One region of the Kitasatospora sp. NPDC030952 genome, then DNA from elsewhere that is predicted to be linked to it. Evidence: riboswitches for the same ligand, from Rfam matches in the RefSeq annotation. Region 1 holds a riboswitch; the other holds the start of a gene.
What was found. Region 1 has a riboswitch for cyclic di-AMP ahead of ACZ47G_RS31015 (M23 family metallopeptidase). Riboswitches for the same ligand answer to the same signal wherever they lie in the genome.
Positions count from the first base shown of each region.

Region 1 (6,930 bases):
GTACCGCTCCCAGCTGACCGAGCGACTGGCCGGTCCGCGTGACTGGCTGCCGGAGGTGCCCGCATGACCGAGCCGCTGTCGGCCGCGCTGCCGGCCGTCGTGGAGCTGCACGACTACGAGTACGCCGTGATCCGGGCGGTGCCGCGGGTGGAGCGGGGTGAGTGCGTGAACGTCGGGGTGCTGCTGTACTGCCGGCAGAACGCCCACCTGGCCGCGCGCACCCACCTGGACCAGGCCCGGCTGCTGGCGCTGGACCCGGTGGCGGACGTGCAGGGGGTGCGGCGGGCGCTGCAGGGGATCGAGGCGGTCTGCCTGGGTGGCCCGGCCGCCGGTCCGGCCGCTTCGGACAGCCCCGGGCAGCGGTTCCGCTGGCTGACCGCGCCGCGCAGCGCGATCGTCCAGCCGGGGCCGGTGCACACCGGGCTGACCGCGGACCCGGAGGCGGAGCTGCGGCGGCTGTTCGACCAGCTGGTGCTCTGACCTTCCCCCGATCGATGGACGTGTGAGGCGGCTCGCCGACGGTTGCCGTGGTCAAAGCTTGAGTTACTGAAGCACTCGGCCGTACGCTGACCCCATGGGTTCGACCTCGACGACGACCGTACCGACCAACGCCGAGCTGATGGAGGCGTTGGCCGCCGTCGGCGCCGCGTACTTCCAGGACTTCGCGGCGGCCGCGGCCCGGCACGGGCTGTCCTCCTCCCAGGCCAAGGCGCTGGGCTCGGTGCAGGAACCGGTGCCGATGCGGGCACTGGCCGGGCGCCTGGGCTGCGACGCGTCGAACGTGACCGGGATCGTGGACCGGCTGGAGACGCTGGGCCTCGCCAACCGGGAGGCGGCCGCCGGCGACCGCAGGGTGAAGATCGTGGTGATCACGGACGAGGGCCGGGAGATCCTCAACCGCATCCGCGGCGAGATGGCCCGCACCCACCAGGCCTTCGAGGCGATGACCGACGAGCAGCGGATCGCCCTGCACTCGATCTGCGGGCAGGTCCTCCCGGTGCTGGCCGGCCGGACGGGCGTCGCGCAGCAGTAGCGGCCGCCCCGCCGGTGCGCTCGCGGGTGCACCGGCGGCTGCGCTCGTGGGTGCATCGGCGGGCCGTGAGTGCACCGGTGGGTTGTGGCGGATCGGCGGGTTGTGGCACATCGGCGGGCGGGAGCCGGGCGACCCCATCCGCCGACGTTCGGCGTGACCTCGGCTGTTAGGCTTGCGAAGCGTGAGCGCGAAGCCCCAGATCCCCAATGTCCTGGCCTCCCGGTACGCCTCGGCGACCCTGGCCCAGCTGTGGTCCCCCGAGCACAAGGTGGTCCTCGAGCGCCACCTGTGGCTCGCCGTCCTGAAGGCCCAGCAGGACCTCGGTGTCGAGGTGCCGGCGAACGCCGTCGCCGACTACGAGCGGGTGATCGACCAGGTCGACCTCGGCTCGATCGCCGCCCGTGAGCGGATCACCCGCCACGATGTGAAGGCCCGGATCGAGGAGTTCAGCGAGCTCGCCGGGCACGAGCAGATCCACAAGGGGATGACCTCCCGGGACCTGACCGAGAACGTCGAGCAGCTGCAGATCCGCCAGTCGCTGGAGCACGTCCGGGACCGTACGGTCGCCGTGCTGGTGCGCCTGGCCGACCTGGCCGCCCAGCACTCCGAGCTGGTCATGGCCGGCCGCTCGCACAACGTGGCCGCGCAGGCCACCACCCTGGGCAAGCGCTTCGCGTCGATCGCCGACGAGCTGCTGGTCGCCTTCCGGCGGCTGGAGGAGCTGATCGCCCGCTACCCGCTGCGCGGGATCAAGGGCCCGGTCGGCACCGCCCAGGACATGCTGGACCTGCTCGGCGGCGACACCGAGAAGCTGGCCGAGCTGGAGCGCCGGGTCGCCGGCCACCTCGGCTTCGAGAACGTGCTCACCAGCGTCGGCCAGGTCTACCCGCGCTCGCTGGACTTCGAGGTGCTCACCGCCCTCGTCCAGCTGGCCGCCGCGCCGTCCAGCCTGGCCAAGACCATCCGTCTGATGGCCGGCCACGAGCTGGTGACGGAGGGCTTCAAGGAGGGCCAGGTCGGCTCCTCCGCGATGCCGCACAAGATGAACACCCGCTCCTGCGAGCGCGTCAACGGCCTGGCCGTCATCCTGCGCGGCTACGCGTCGATGACCGGCGAGCTGGCCGGCGACCAGTGGAACGAGGGCGACGTCTCCTGCTCGGTGGTGCGCCGGGTCGCGCTGCCGGACGCGTTCTTCGCCTTCGACGGCCTGCTGGAGACCTTCCTCACCGTCCTGGACGAGTTCGGCGCCTTCCCCGCCGTGGTCGAGGCCGAGCTGGACCGCTACCTGCCGTTCCTGGCCACCACCAAGGTGCTGATGGGCGCGGTGCGCGCGGGCGTCGGCCGGGAGACCGGCCACGAGGTCATCAAGGAGCACGCCGTGGCCTCCGCGCTGGCGATGCGCGCGGGCGCCCGGGAGAACGAGCTGCTGGACCGCCTCGCCGCCGATGAGCGGATCCCGCTGGACCGGGCCGCGCTGGACGCGCTGCTGGCCGACCGGCTGTCCTTCACCGGTGCGGCCGCGGCGCAGGTCGCCGAGGTCGTCCGCCAGGTGGAGGCCGTCGCGGCGGCCTACCCGGCGGCGGCCAAGTACGCGCCGGGCGACATCCTCTGACGTAGCGTCAGCTCTCTGTCGAGGGCCCCGCCGCCGTACCGGTGGCGGGGCCCTCGGGCGTCCGGGGGCGGCCCGGGTCGAGCGGCGGGGTGGTGGTGGCGCACGGCCAGTCGCAGTTCGGCTCGGCCATCGGGTGCGCCTCCTCCGGCGTGAGCACATTGCCCCGGATGGTGGTGAAGGCGATCAGCCCGCCGGCGGCCAGCAGGCCCGCGCAGATCAGCATCGCGGTGTGGAAGGCGGAGTCCACCGAGGACGGCACCCGGTAGGCGTCGCCGCTCAGCCCGGCCAGCGCGGGCAGCGCGGCCACCGCGAGCAGGCCCGCCGCGCGGGCGGCGGCGTTGTTGACGCCGCTGGCGATGCCGGCGTGCCGCACCTCGACGGCGGCCAGCACGGTCGCGGTCAGCGGCGCGACCAGCAGGGTCATCCCGGAGCCCATCACCGCCACCGCGGGCAGCACGTCCGCCCAGTAGGAGGAGTCCGGGCCGGTGCGCAGCATCAGCAGCACCCCGGCCGCGCACAGCAGCGGGCCGACGGTGAGCGGGATGCGCGGGCCGATCCGCTTGCCGAGGCGGCCGGCCCGCGCGGACAGGGTCAGCATCAGCACGGTGATCGGCACCAGCGCGAAGCCGGAGACCAGGGGGGAGAAGCCCGAGACGATCTGCAGTTGCACCACCAGCAGGAAGAACACCCCGCTGAAGGCCGCGTAGACGCAGAGGGTGACCAGGTTCACGGCGGTGAACAGCCGGGAGGAGAACAGCCCGAGCGGCAGCATCGGATCGGGCGTGCGCCGCTCGACGGCCACGAAGGCGGCGCCCAGCAGCAGGCCGATCGCCCCGGTGACCCAGACGGCGGGGGACAGGCCCTCCCCGGCGGCGGTGAGCGCGTAGGTGATCGCGCCGAGGGCGAGCGCGGCGAGCAGCGCGCCGGGCACGTCGAAGCGGCCGGCCGCCGACTCGTCCCGGCTCTCCGGGACGTAACGGGAGGTCACCGCGATGACGGCGGCGGCCAGCGGCAGGTTCAGCAGGAAGATCCAGCGCCAGCCGGGGCCGTCCACCAGCCAGCCGCCGAGGAAGGGGCCGACGGCGGCCGACACCCCGCCCAGGCCGGACCAGAGGCCCACCGCCGCCGAGCGGTCGTCCGGGTGGAAGACGGCCTGGAGCATGGCGAGCGAGCCCGGGGTGAGCAGTGCCCCGCCGATGCCCTGGACGGCGCGGCCGGCGATCAGCACGTGGATGGTCGGGGCGGCGGCGCAGGCCGCGGACGCGGCGGCGAACCAGACCACGCCGATCAGGAAGACCCGGCGCCGCCCGTAGCGGTCGCCGAGGGCGCCGCCGAGCAGGATCAGGCCCGCCAGGGTGAGCAGATAGGCGTTCAGGGTCCATTGCAGCGAGGCGAGGGAGGCGCCGAGGTCGGCGCCGATCCGGGGCAGGGCGACGTTCACCACGGTGCCGTCGAGCATCGCCATGCTGGAGCCGAGCACCGTTGCCAGGAGAACCCAGCGACCCTGCGCGGTGCCCAGGCGCAGAGTGCCTGCTTGAGAGGTGGTCACGGGGCAGATCCTGGTCCGACGGGGGTGTACGTGACAAGGGTCACTGGGCGGTGTGTCGGCCGGTGGCGGTGCGTGAGCGAATGGTCGCGTGGCGGTGGGGTGGTCGGCGCAGGGTGGTGGATCAGTGGCACCGGGTGAATGGATTGTGCACGCACGGTGCGCTGGATCATTCGGAGGGTGACCGTGGCGGTGGGGGTGGTTGCGGATTCAAGAGATCGACATTGCTTCACCTGAACGGATGAGTTTTAGTTCAGCGACCGCCCGGCCAGCCCGGACGGATCCACCGGGTGGAACGCCGAGTCCTGCCGCTGCCCGGTGGCTCGAACCGAACTCTGTACGGCAGGAGCGGGGGACCCACAGGTAAGTCGCCGGACCGGAGTTCGCGCCTTTTCAGGGCGCGGACGACCAGGACCGGCTTGGGGTGAAGCCGCGCATGCGCGGCCGGGCAACTCCAGCCCGAACCCGACAGCTCACCTCGCAGGCGTCGGAGAGGAAAATTCCATGCCTGCACAGGCTCGTCGTATCGCCCTGCCCCGTGCCGCCCGCATCGGCATCGCCACCGCCGTCACCGGCGCCTCGTTCGTCCTGCCGCTCGTGACCGCGATGAGCGCCCAGGCGCACACCGTCCCGGCCGCCGCCACCGCTTCGGCCGCCTCGCACGAGGCCGCTCCGGCCGCCTCGGCCACCGGCGCTTCGGTTGCCGGCGCTTCGGCCGCCGGTCAGGAGAGCTACCGCGTCGTCAGCGGCGACACCCTCTCGAAGATCGCCGACGCCAAGCACGTCGACGGCGGCTGGCACGCGCTGTACGAGCAGAACCGCTCGGTCGTCGGTGCCAACCCGAACCTGATCTTCCCGGGCCAGCAGCTCGCCCTGGCCGGTCAGGCCGGCCACGCCGGTCAGGCCGCTGACGCTGCGAAGCCCGCCGCTCCGGCGAAGCCCGCCAAGCCGGCCGCTCCGGCCACCCAGGACGCCTCCGCCGCCGCGGACACCCAGCCGCAGGTCCAGACCGAGGCCGCCAAGCCGGGTGCCCAGCTGCAGACCCAGGTGCAGACCGCCGCCCCGGCCCAGGCCGTCACCGCCGCCCCGGTCGCCGCCACCTCCGGCTATGTGGCCCCGCTGGCCAACCCGGTGCTGGGCGAGGCCTACGGCGTGGCCGGCTCGATGTGGGCCTCCGGCCACCACACCGGCCAGGACTTCATCGCCTCCACCGGCACCCCGCTGCGCGCCGTCGCCAACGGTGTCGTGGTGAAGGCCGGCAACGGCGGCGCCTACGGCAACGAGGTCGAGATCAAGCTCGCCGACGGCAAGTACGCCCAGTACGCGCACCTGTCCTCGATCGGCGTGTCGATCGGTCAGACCGTCACCACCGGCCAGCAGCTCGGCCTCTCCGGCGCGACCGGCAATGTGACCGGCCCGCACCTGCACTTCGAGATCCGCACCGGTCCGGAGTACGGCTCGGACATCGACCCGGTCGCCTACCTGCGGGCGCACGGCGTCGCGCTCTGACCCGCCTGCTCCCTTCCGCAGGACTGTGAACCACCGCTGATGCGGGGCGAATCGACCGCCCGGGATGGTCATGTCGGGTGACCGCTCGACCGGGTGATCGCCGCACCAGTGGACCTGGGCGCGGGACACGCCCACGGCCGGTCCGGCCGTACGAGACAGCTCTCGTGCGGCCGGGCCGGCCACCGCCGTTTCCCGGGGCCTCGCGGGGCCTCGCGGGGCTTCGCGGGGCTTCGCGGTGCGCGCGGGCCGAACACCGCGTCAACTCCCGTGATTCCCGGGAGGATCTCCGGTTCCGCGGCCCGTTCGGCTTCGGCGGGTCAGTTCCGGTGGACGGGCAGGCCGTGCTCGGCGGCGCCGAGCAGCTGGTGCATCCGGTGGCCGAAGTCCTCGGTGTCGTCGGCGGGTTCGGGGAAGACCAGACGGACGTCGCGGTGGCCGTGCGAGTGGTCCAGGCGCAGCACCAGGCCGTGGCGGTCCAGGGCGAGCGGGCGGACGTCCGGCCGGTGGGTGAGCAGGACTGGGTCGAGCAGGCGGGTGAGCAGGTCGAGGGCGTCGGCGTGGTCGTCGGCCAGGTGGGTGAGCAGGGCGGCCTCGTGCCGGGCCAGCGGGTCGGGGGCGGCGAGGGTGAGGTCGGCGGCGGTGAGCGCGCTGGTGCCGTACGGGGTGGCGAGGACGGCGTGGGCGACGTCGACGCGCAGGTGGACGCTGAGGCCGTCGTCGGCGAGGTGGGCCAGGTGCAGTCGGCCGGCCAGGGTGAGCCGGGCGCGGATCCGGTCGCGGACGGCGACGGGGGAGACGTCGGTGACGTCGAGCACGACGGCCAGGCCGTTGGTGGCGCCGGCGGCGGCCGCGGTGAGCGGGGCGTCCAGCGGGACGCGCAGGCGAAGCCGGGAGCCGTGGACGGAGACCGGGGTGTCCAGGTCGTGGTGCTCGCCGAGGGCGCGGACGGTGAGCGAGGAGGTCGCGCTGAGCAGGCTGTGGACCCGGTCGGCGGTGGTGGGCTCGGGCACCTGGGCGTCGCCGGTGGGCAGGCTCATGACGGACCTCCTGTTAGTTAGGTGAGCCTAACCTAATCTCCGTGGGGGGTGGTGGCAAGTACGGCGAGGGCCCGGACGCGTGACGGCGTCCGGGCCCCGGGGTGGCGGTGGCGGCGGGTCAGCCGACGACGGCCTGGGCGTCGATCTCCACCAGCATCGGCTCCTGCGGCAGTTCGACGAAGACGGTGGTGCG
Region 1 is NZ_JBVIFM010000022.1:116,215-123,144, reverse strand. Features, by position in the region: gene ACZ47G_RS31040 (HipA family kinase) at 1-67, shown strand, start outside; gene ACZ47G_RS31035 (DUF3037 domain-containing protein) at 64-480, shown strand; gene ACZ47G_RS31030 (MarR family winged helix-turn-helix transcriptional regulator) at 575-1,033, shown strand; gene purB (adenylosuccinate lyase) at 1,206-2,645, shown strand; gene ACZ47G_RS31020 (MFS transporter) at 2,653-4,194, opposite strand; cyclic di-AMP (ydaO/yuaA leader) riboswitch at 4,508-4,693, shown strand; gene ACZ47G_RS31015 (M23 family metallopeptidase) at 4,696-5,700, shown strand; gene ACZ47G_RS31010 (DUF2470 domain-containing protein) at 6,018-6,737, opposite strand; gene ACZ47G_RS31005 (RidA family protein) at 6,856-6,930, opposite strand, start outside.

Region 2 (6,930 bases), on a different contig from region 1:
GACCGGTGTGCCCGCGAGCGGGGCCTGTGCCGGATGGGGGGCGGCACAGGCCCCGCCGCCGATCGGCCGGACGGCTCACATGTGGGTGCCGCCGTCGATGCGCAGCTCGGTGCCGGTGACGAAGGCGCCGTCGTCGGAGGCCAGCATGGCGATCACGCCGGCCACCGTGTCCGGGCCCGCGAAGCCCTGGCCGAGGGCGGGGGAGAGCTTGGCGAGCAGGCTGAAGTCGGCGTCGGCGGGCAGGCCGGGGTTGTTGGTCATGCCGCTGTCGATGCTGCCCGGCGCGACGCAGACCGCGCGCAGGCCCTGCTTCGAGTACTCGGAGGCGATGGCGTGGGTGAAGGACTGGATGCCGCCCTTGGTCGCGGCGTACGCGGCCATGTAGGGGTGGGCGAAGCTCGCGGAGGTGGAGCTGAAGTTGATCACCACGCCCCGGCCGGTCGCGAGCAGGACGGGGAGCGCCTCGCGGGTCATCAGGAAGGTGCCGGTGAGGTTCACCGCCAGGAGCTTGTTCCAGAACTCCAGGGTGGTCTCGTGGGTGTGCGAGGAGCGGAGGATGCCGGCCGCGTTGACCAGGACGTCCAGGCCGCCCAGGCCCGCGATCGCCTCGGCCACGCCCGCGACCACGGCGGATTCGTCCGAGATGTCCAGGACCTGGATCGTCAGGCGGTCGGCGGTGCCGTCCGCGGTCGCGCGGTCCAGGGTCTTCTTCAGGCCGTCCTCGTTGACGTCGACGGCGACGACCTTCCCGCCCTCGGCGAGGAGCCGGTGCACGGTCGCCTGGCCGATGCCAGAGCCGCCGCCGGTGATCAGGACGTTCCGTCCGCTGAAGCGCTCCATGGTGGTACTCCGTTCGTTCGCGGTCTCTCGACCTCAAGGGGCACGGTACGCCGGTCTGGCACGTCGTGCCAATAAGTCTCGATGTGCCATGTCGGCGCGATGCGTCATGGCAGTGCCCGGATGCGTACGCTGACCCTTGTGACCGGACGCCCGACCCTGACCCAGCGCCGCCGTGACGCCACCCGGCTGGAGATCGCCCGCACCGCCGCCGCGCTCTTCGCCGAGCAGGGCGCGGAGGCGACCACCGCCGAGGAGGTCGCCGACGCCGCGGGCATCTCGCTGCGCACCTTCTACCGCTACTTCTCCGTCAAGGAGGACGCCGTCGCCCCGCTGCTGGCGGCCGGTGGGCGGCGCTGGGTCGACCTGCTGGCCGAGAGCCCGGCGGACCTCCCGCTGCGCGAGGCGCTGGAGCGCTCGGCGGTGGAGTCGCTGACCCCGGCCGACGACGCGGCCGTCGAGGCGATGCACTGGACCCGCAGCCTGCTGCGCGACCCCCGGCTGGACGGCACCTGGCAACGAGTCCACGCGGGCTCGGAGGAGCGACTGCGGTCCGTGCTGGCCGAGCGCAGCCCGGCCGGCGCCGACCCGCTGGAGATCCGACTGGCCGCCGCCGCGGCCACGGCGGCGATCCGGGTGGCCCTGGAGCAGTGGGCCGCCTCCGACGCGGCGGTGACCGGCCCGGGCTCCCCGCAGGACCTCGGCGCCCGCTGCATGCGCGAGCTCACGGCGGGGCTGGGGCTCTGGGCGCGACCGGCCGGGGCGTGGCCCCACGCTCGCAGCCGTACAGCCGCCGATCAGCTTCCTCCCAGCTCCCGCTAGGGTTGGACGTCGCGCCCCGGTGGGGGAACCGGGGTGAACTCCTCGGATGTCCCTGAGCGGAGGGGGCGTGGAGTTCGAGGCGTGGGAGCAACTGGAACATGGGTCTGACGAGCCACAAGGTGCTGGCGCTGACCGTGCTGGTCGCGGTCGTGATGATGGTCGGCACGGTCTGGCTCTGGCCCAGACTCGCCAGGAAGAGCTGGCAGGCAGTGCTCGGCCGGATCGGCGCGCTGCTCGCCACCCAGCTCACGGTGCTTGCCGCGCTCGGCCTGGTGGCGAACAACTACTTCGCGTTCTACAGCAGTTGGGACGATCTGCTGGGCACCGGCAGCACCGGCCCGGTGGTGATACACAACAAGGCGGACGCCTCCGGCCGCCTGCTGGTGGAGACCATAGGCCAGGCCTCGGTCAAGGGCGGCGGCGCGATGGGCCGTGAGCCGGGCCACTCCGGCGAGATCCGCAAGGTCCGGATCGACGGCAAGGTGAGCCGGCTGTCGACCGAGGGGTACGTCTACCTGCCGCCGCAGTACTTCCAGCCCGAGTACGCGCAGAGGCAGTTCCCGGCCGTGATCGTCAGCACCGGATTCCCAGGAATCGCCGAGAACCTGATCACCCGCTTCAACTACCCGGGTGCCGCGCTCAAGCTGCTGCAGGAGGGCCGGATGCAGCCGACCGTCATGGTGATGCTGCAGCCCTCGCCCGCCCTGCCGCAGGACACCGAGTGCGAGGACATCCCCGGCGGCGCCCAGTCGGACACCTACTTCACCAAGGACGTCACCTCGGCGATCCAGGCCAGCTACCGGGTCTCGTCCGACCCGCACGCCTGGGCCTTCATGGGCAACTCGACCGGCGGCTACTGCGCCGTCAAGATGGCCATGCGCCACCCGGACGTCTTCCCGACCGCCGTCGCCCTCTCCGGCTACTACGACGCCGCCGACGACCCGACCACCGGCGACCTCTTCGGCGGCAGCAAGCAGCGCCGCGACGAGGCCAACCTGATGTGGCGGCTGAAGAACCTGCCGCAGCCCGACATCTCGGTGCTGCTGGCCGGCACCAAGAAGGGCGACGGCAACTACAAGCCGGACACCGAGGCGTTCATCGACGCGGTGCACAGCCCGATGAAGGTCTCGTACAGCATGCTCGAGAACGGCGGCCACAACTTCGAGACCTGGAGCGCCCTGCTGCCGTCCTCGCTGGAGTGGCTGTCCCAGCACCTCAGGGTGCCGAACCAGCCGAACCAGCCGGGCGAGCCGAACGCCTCGGGCCAGCCGAACCAGCCGGGCCAGGCGAGCCAGACCGCCTGACGTCACCGCCGTCCGACGCCGTCCGACGTCATCTGAAGCCGTCCGACGCCGTCCGGAGAGAACACGCCGAACCCCCGGAGCCGAGGCCCCCGGGGGTTCGTGCGTGCTACGGGGCGGCGCCGGTCAGGCCACCCGCTCCAGCGTCCCGGTGTGCAGCTGGCCGACCCGGCCGCCCTCGCCCTCGAAGGTCCAGAAGGCCCGTACGGTCAGCGCGTTGAGGTCCATCACATGGCTGACGGTGATCCCGCTCTGCTCCGTCCAGCTGACGAAGTAGATCTCCGGTGCGACCTCGGCGACGTGCAGCCGCACGTCTTCCCACTGGCCGGCCGACTCGCCGAGGCCCTCCCAGCGCAGCCGAGTGCCGTCGGCCGAGTAGCTGTTGCGGAAGGCCGCGCCGTTGTCGGCCCGGAAGACGTAGGTACGGCCGGCGAAGGCGGGCAGGGACGCGGTCATGGTGGGGCGGGACCTCTTCTCGGGAGTGCGGGACGGACCGTGCGGTCGGGCTCGGTGCACTTGTGCACCGCGGAAAACGCCAGGGTTCCAATTTATCCGATCGGTCGGACTCGGGCGGCCCCACGCCACGGTACGGTCCGCCACCGTCACGCCGTCCACCGTGTGCTCCCGGCGCATGGGGCGCCGCCCGTACGGCGGTCCTACCGTCCACGCCCACGAGACGCACCACCCCCACGAGACCTCGCACCAGGCGCGCCCCCGCCGCGACCACCTGGAGCCGGCCTGGGTCGCCGGAGACCGAGGGCCAGGTGGCCGAGAGCCAGGTGGCCGACTGGCTCGGCTGATCGCCCGGCCACGGTCGCGAGGTTGATCAACTCGGCCACCACGGAGCGTCGTTGATCGACACCACTGTGAGCTGTGCGACAACCGGCCGGATCAGGTTGTCCGTTCACGGACGGCCTGCCTAGCCTGCATCCGTCGTCCGCTGTCGCGGACCCCGCCGCCGGGACGCCGAGTCCTGTCCACCCGCCGGCCGGCACTCGAGCACCACAGCGGACGGGAGCGGGGGAACCAAGGTCAGCGCCCGGTCCGTACGCATCAGCGTGCGGACCGTGGCTAGGGGTGAAGCCGCTCCACAGGCGGCCGGGCAACTGCAGCCCGAATCCGACAGCTCACCTCGCAGGCGTCGCAGAGGACCCCCCATGCACCAGCCTGCCGGGCGCCGTCGCGCCCCTCGCCACGCCCGTCCGACCCGCCGCGGCCGCAACGCCGCCCTCGCCGCCACCGGGGCGCTCGCGATCAGCGGCGCCGGCCTGCTCGGGCTGCCGTCCGTCGCCGGCGCCCAGGCCGCCACCGCCCCGACCGTGACCCAGGACCGGCTCGCTCCGGCCGCCATGGTCGCCGGCCGGGCCGCCACCGCCTCGCTGGCCCTGCACTCCTCGTCCTGCTTCACCGCCAAGACGGTCGGCGTCGGCGTCCGCGACGCGCGCGGCACCAACCTGGACTTCCCGGGGAACGCGACCAACGTGCAGATATGCCCGACCGGGCTCAACTTCACCAGCGGTGCGCGCACCCTGCCGGCCGGAACGTACACCCAGTTCGGCTTCTGGCAGGACTTCGGCGGCAGCTGGCACAACCTGCCCTCGCAGCAGCTGGTGGTCGCGGCCACCGGTACGTCCACGCCGACCCCGTCCCCGACGACGGCGCCCACCACGGCACCGACGGCGACGCCCACCACGACGCCCACCACGGCACCGACGGCGACGCCCACCACGACGCCGACCGCCACGGCCACCCCGACGACGCCCGCGCCGTCCTCCCCGATCGCCGGCAAGTCGCTGACCTGGTCCGACGAGTTCAACAGCCCGATCGACTGGGGGCAGCGCTGGGTCGGCGACAAGAGCACCGCGTACAAGTACGGGAACCACAACCCGGACGACAACAAGCTCGACTGGCTGAACAAGAACAACGTCACCGTCGCGAACGGCGTCGCCACCTTCACCGCCACCCCGGGCGGGCCCACCCTGGAGAACGGCCAGCAGTCCTGGAACACCGGCTTCCTGACCACCGAGGGCTCCACCGAGGGCTTCCAGGTCAAGACCGGCGACTACGCCGAGGCCCGGGTCAAGATGCCCTCGGGCGCCGGCGCCTGGCCTGCCCTGTGGACCTGGAAGAACGGCAACGGGGAGATCGACTCCTTCGAGTACCACCCGGACAACCCGAACCTGCTGGAGTTGACCAACCACATCAACCCGAGCAACCCCGAGTACTACACCGATGCCAAGGCCGTCGCCAAGGACCAGTGGGTCACCATCGGCACCTACTACGGCGCCAACTCGGTGGACTGGTACGTCAACGGCGTCAAGGTGTATTCGGACAACAAGGGCGTGGGCACCAACTTCTCGGCGTACCTGATCCTCAACCTCTCGGTGTGTGCCGGGAAGTACCACCCCGCGCCGCAGGGGACCGCCCCGATCACCATGGCCGCCGACTACGTCCGCGTCTACCGCTGACGGTAGCCGCCGGGCCCGCGTAGCCACCGGGCCCGGGTAGCCGCCGGGTCCGCGTAGCCCCCAGGACCAGCCGCTCTCATGGACCGGCAGCCGTTTCGACCACCGTGTGGTCGAAACGGCTGCCGGTTCTTGCGTTCAGGTCCCTGTGTTCAAGCCCATGCGTGGCAAGTGAGTTGACGACACGTCAGGGTGCCAGGACCTGTCCGAGCCGGGTCGCGATCTGCTGCATCACCGGCACCAGCGAGGACGCCCCCGTCTGCTCCTCCAGTGCCCGGATCCGGGCCTCCGGGCCGGACACCGATAGCGCGGTGGGCGTCGGCGCGCCCGGCACCGCGAGGGCGATGCAGCGGACGCCGATCTCCTGCTCCTGGTCGTCGACGACGTACCCGCGCTCGCGCGCCTCGGCGAGCTGGTCCATCAGCTCCTGCGGGTCGGTGAGGGTGTACTCGGTGTGCGCGGGCAGCGGGTTGGGGCCCAGGACCGCGCGCGCCTCGTCCTCCGGGAGCTGGGCGAGCAGGGCCTTGCCGACGCCGGTGCAGTGCGGCTGCACCCGCCGTCCGACCTCGGTGAACATCCGCATCGAGCGCCGCGACTGCACCTGTCCGACGTACACCACCTCGCCGCCCTCCAGTACCGCCAGGTTGGCGGTCTCGCCGGTGGCCTCCATCAGCTCGGCCAGGTACGGGCGGGCCCAGCTGCCGAGCAGTCGGCCGGCCGTCTCGCCGAGCCGGATCAGTCGGGGGCCGAGGGTGTAGCGGCGCGCGGTGTCCTGGCGGACATAGCCCTGCTGCACGAGGGTACGGACCAGTCGGTGGATGGTCGGCATCGGGAGACCGGAGCTGGTGGAAAGCTCACTGAGGGTGGCCACGCCGCCCGAGTCGGCCAGCGCCTCCAGGAGTTGGAAGGCGCGCTCGACGGACTGCACGCCGCCGCTCGCGCGGTCGGCGCCTGTCGTCGATGCTGTGTCGGGGGTCGCAACCACCGGCGTTCCCTTCGCTGTCGGGGAGGAGTAGAGTCCCGGCGATCTCTTCAACAAACCGTTGAAATTCTGTATCGCGGAAACTAGTCTCCACCTTACAGAATCGAACTCGCCGACAGGCGGGTAACGATCGAGGAAGTTCCCGAGGAGGCTCCCACCGGAGCTCCCTTCGCCAGGCTCAACCGTCTTAGGAGTGTCCTGCTCATGGCTGCAGATCAGGGGCCCGTCGGCGCCTCCCCCGCCGCTCCGGTCGTCACTGTCGCCGGTCCGCGCGTCCACCGGGCCGAGGAGGTGCTCACCCCGGAGGCGGTCGCCTTCGTCGTGGGCCTCCATCGCGCCTTCGAGGGTCGCCGACAGGAACTGCTGGCCAGGCGGAAGAGTCGACGCGCCGAGATCGCCCGCACCGGCACGCTGGACTTCCTCCCCGAGACCGCCGACGTCCGGGCCGGCGACTGGAAGGTCGCCGAGGCGCCGCGCGCCCTCCAGGACCGCCGGGTCGAGATCACCGGCCCCACCGACCGCA
Region 2 is NZ_JBVIFM010000020.1:132,591-139,520, reverse strand. Features, by position in the region: gene ACZ47G_RS29575 (GNAT family N-acetyltransferase) at 1-2, shown strand, start outside; gene ACZ47G_RS29570 (SDR family NAD(P)-dependent oxidoreductase) at 76-840, opposite strand; gene ACZ47G_RS29565 (TetR family transcriptional regulator) at 979-1,659, shown strand; gene ACZ47G_RS29560 (alpha/beta hydrolase) at 1,758-2,963, shown strand; gene ACZ47G_RS29555 (phenolic acid decarboxylase) at 3,087-3,416, opposite strand; cyclic di-AMP (ydaO/yuaA leader) riboswitch at 3,978-4,096, shown strand; gene ACZ47G_RS29550 (glycoside hydrolase family 16 protein) at 4,118-5,428, shown strand; gene ACZ47G_RS29545 (IclR family transcriptional regulator) at 5,613-6,410, opposite strand; gene aceB (malate synthase A) at 6,612-6,930, shown strand, end outside.
Region 2: linked by a shared signal. The riboswitch ahead of ACZ47G_RS29550 (glycoside hydrolase family 16 protein) and the one ahead of ACZ47G_RS31015 (M23 family metallopeptidase) in region 1 are both predicted to bind cyclic di-AMP.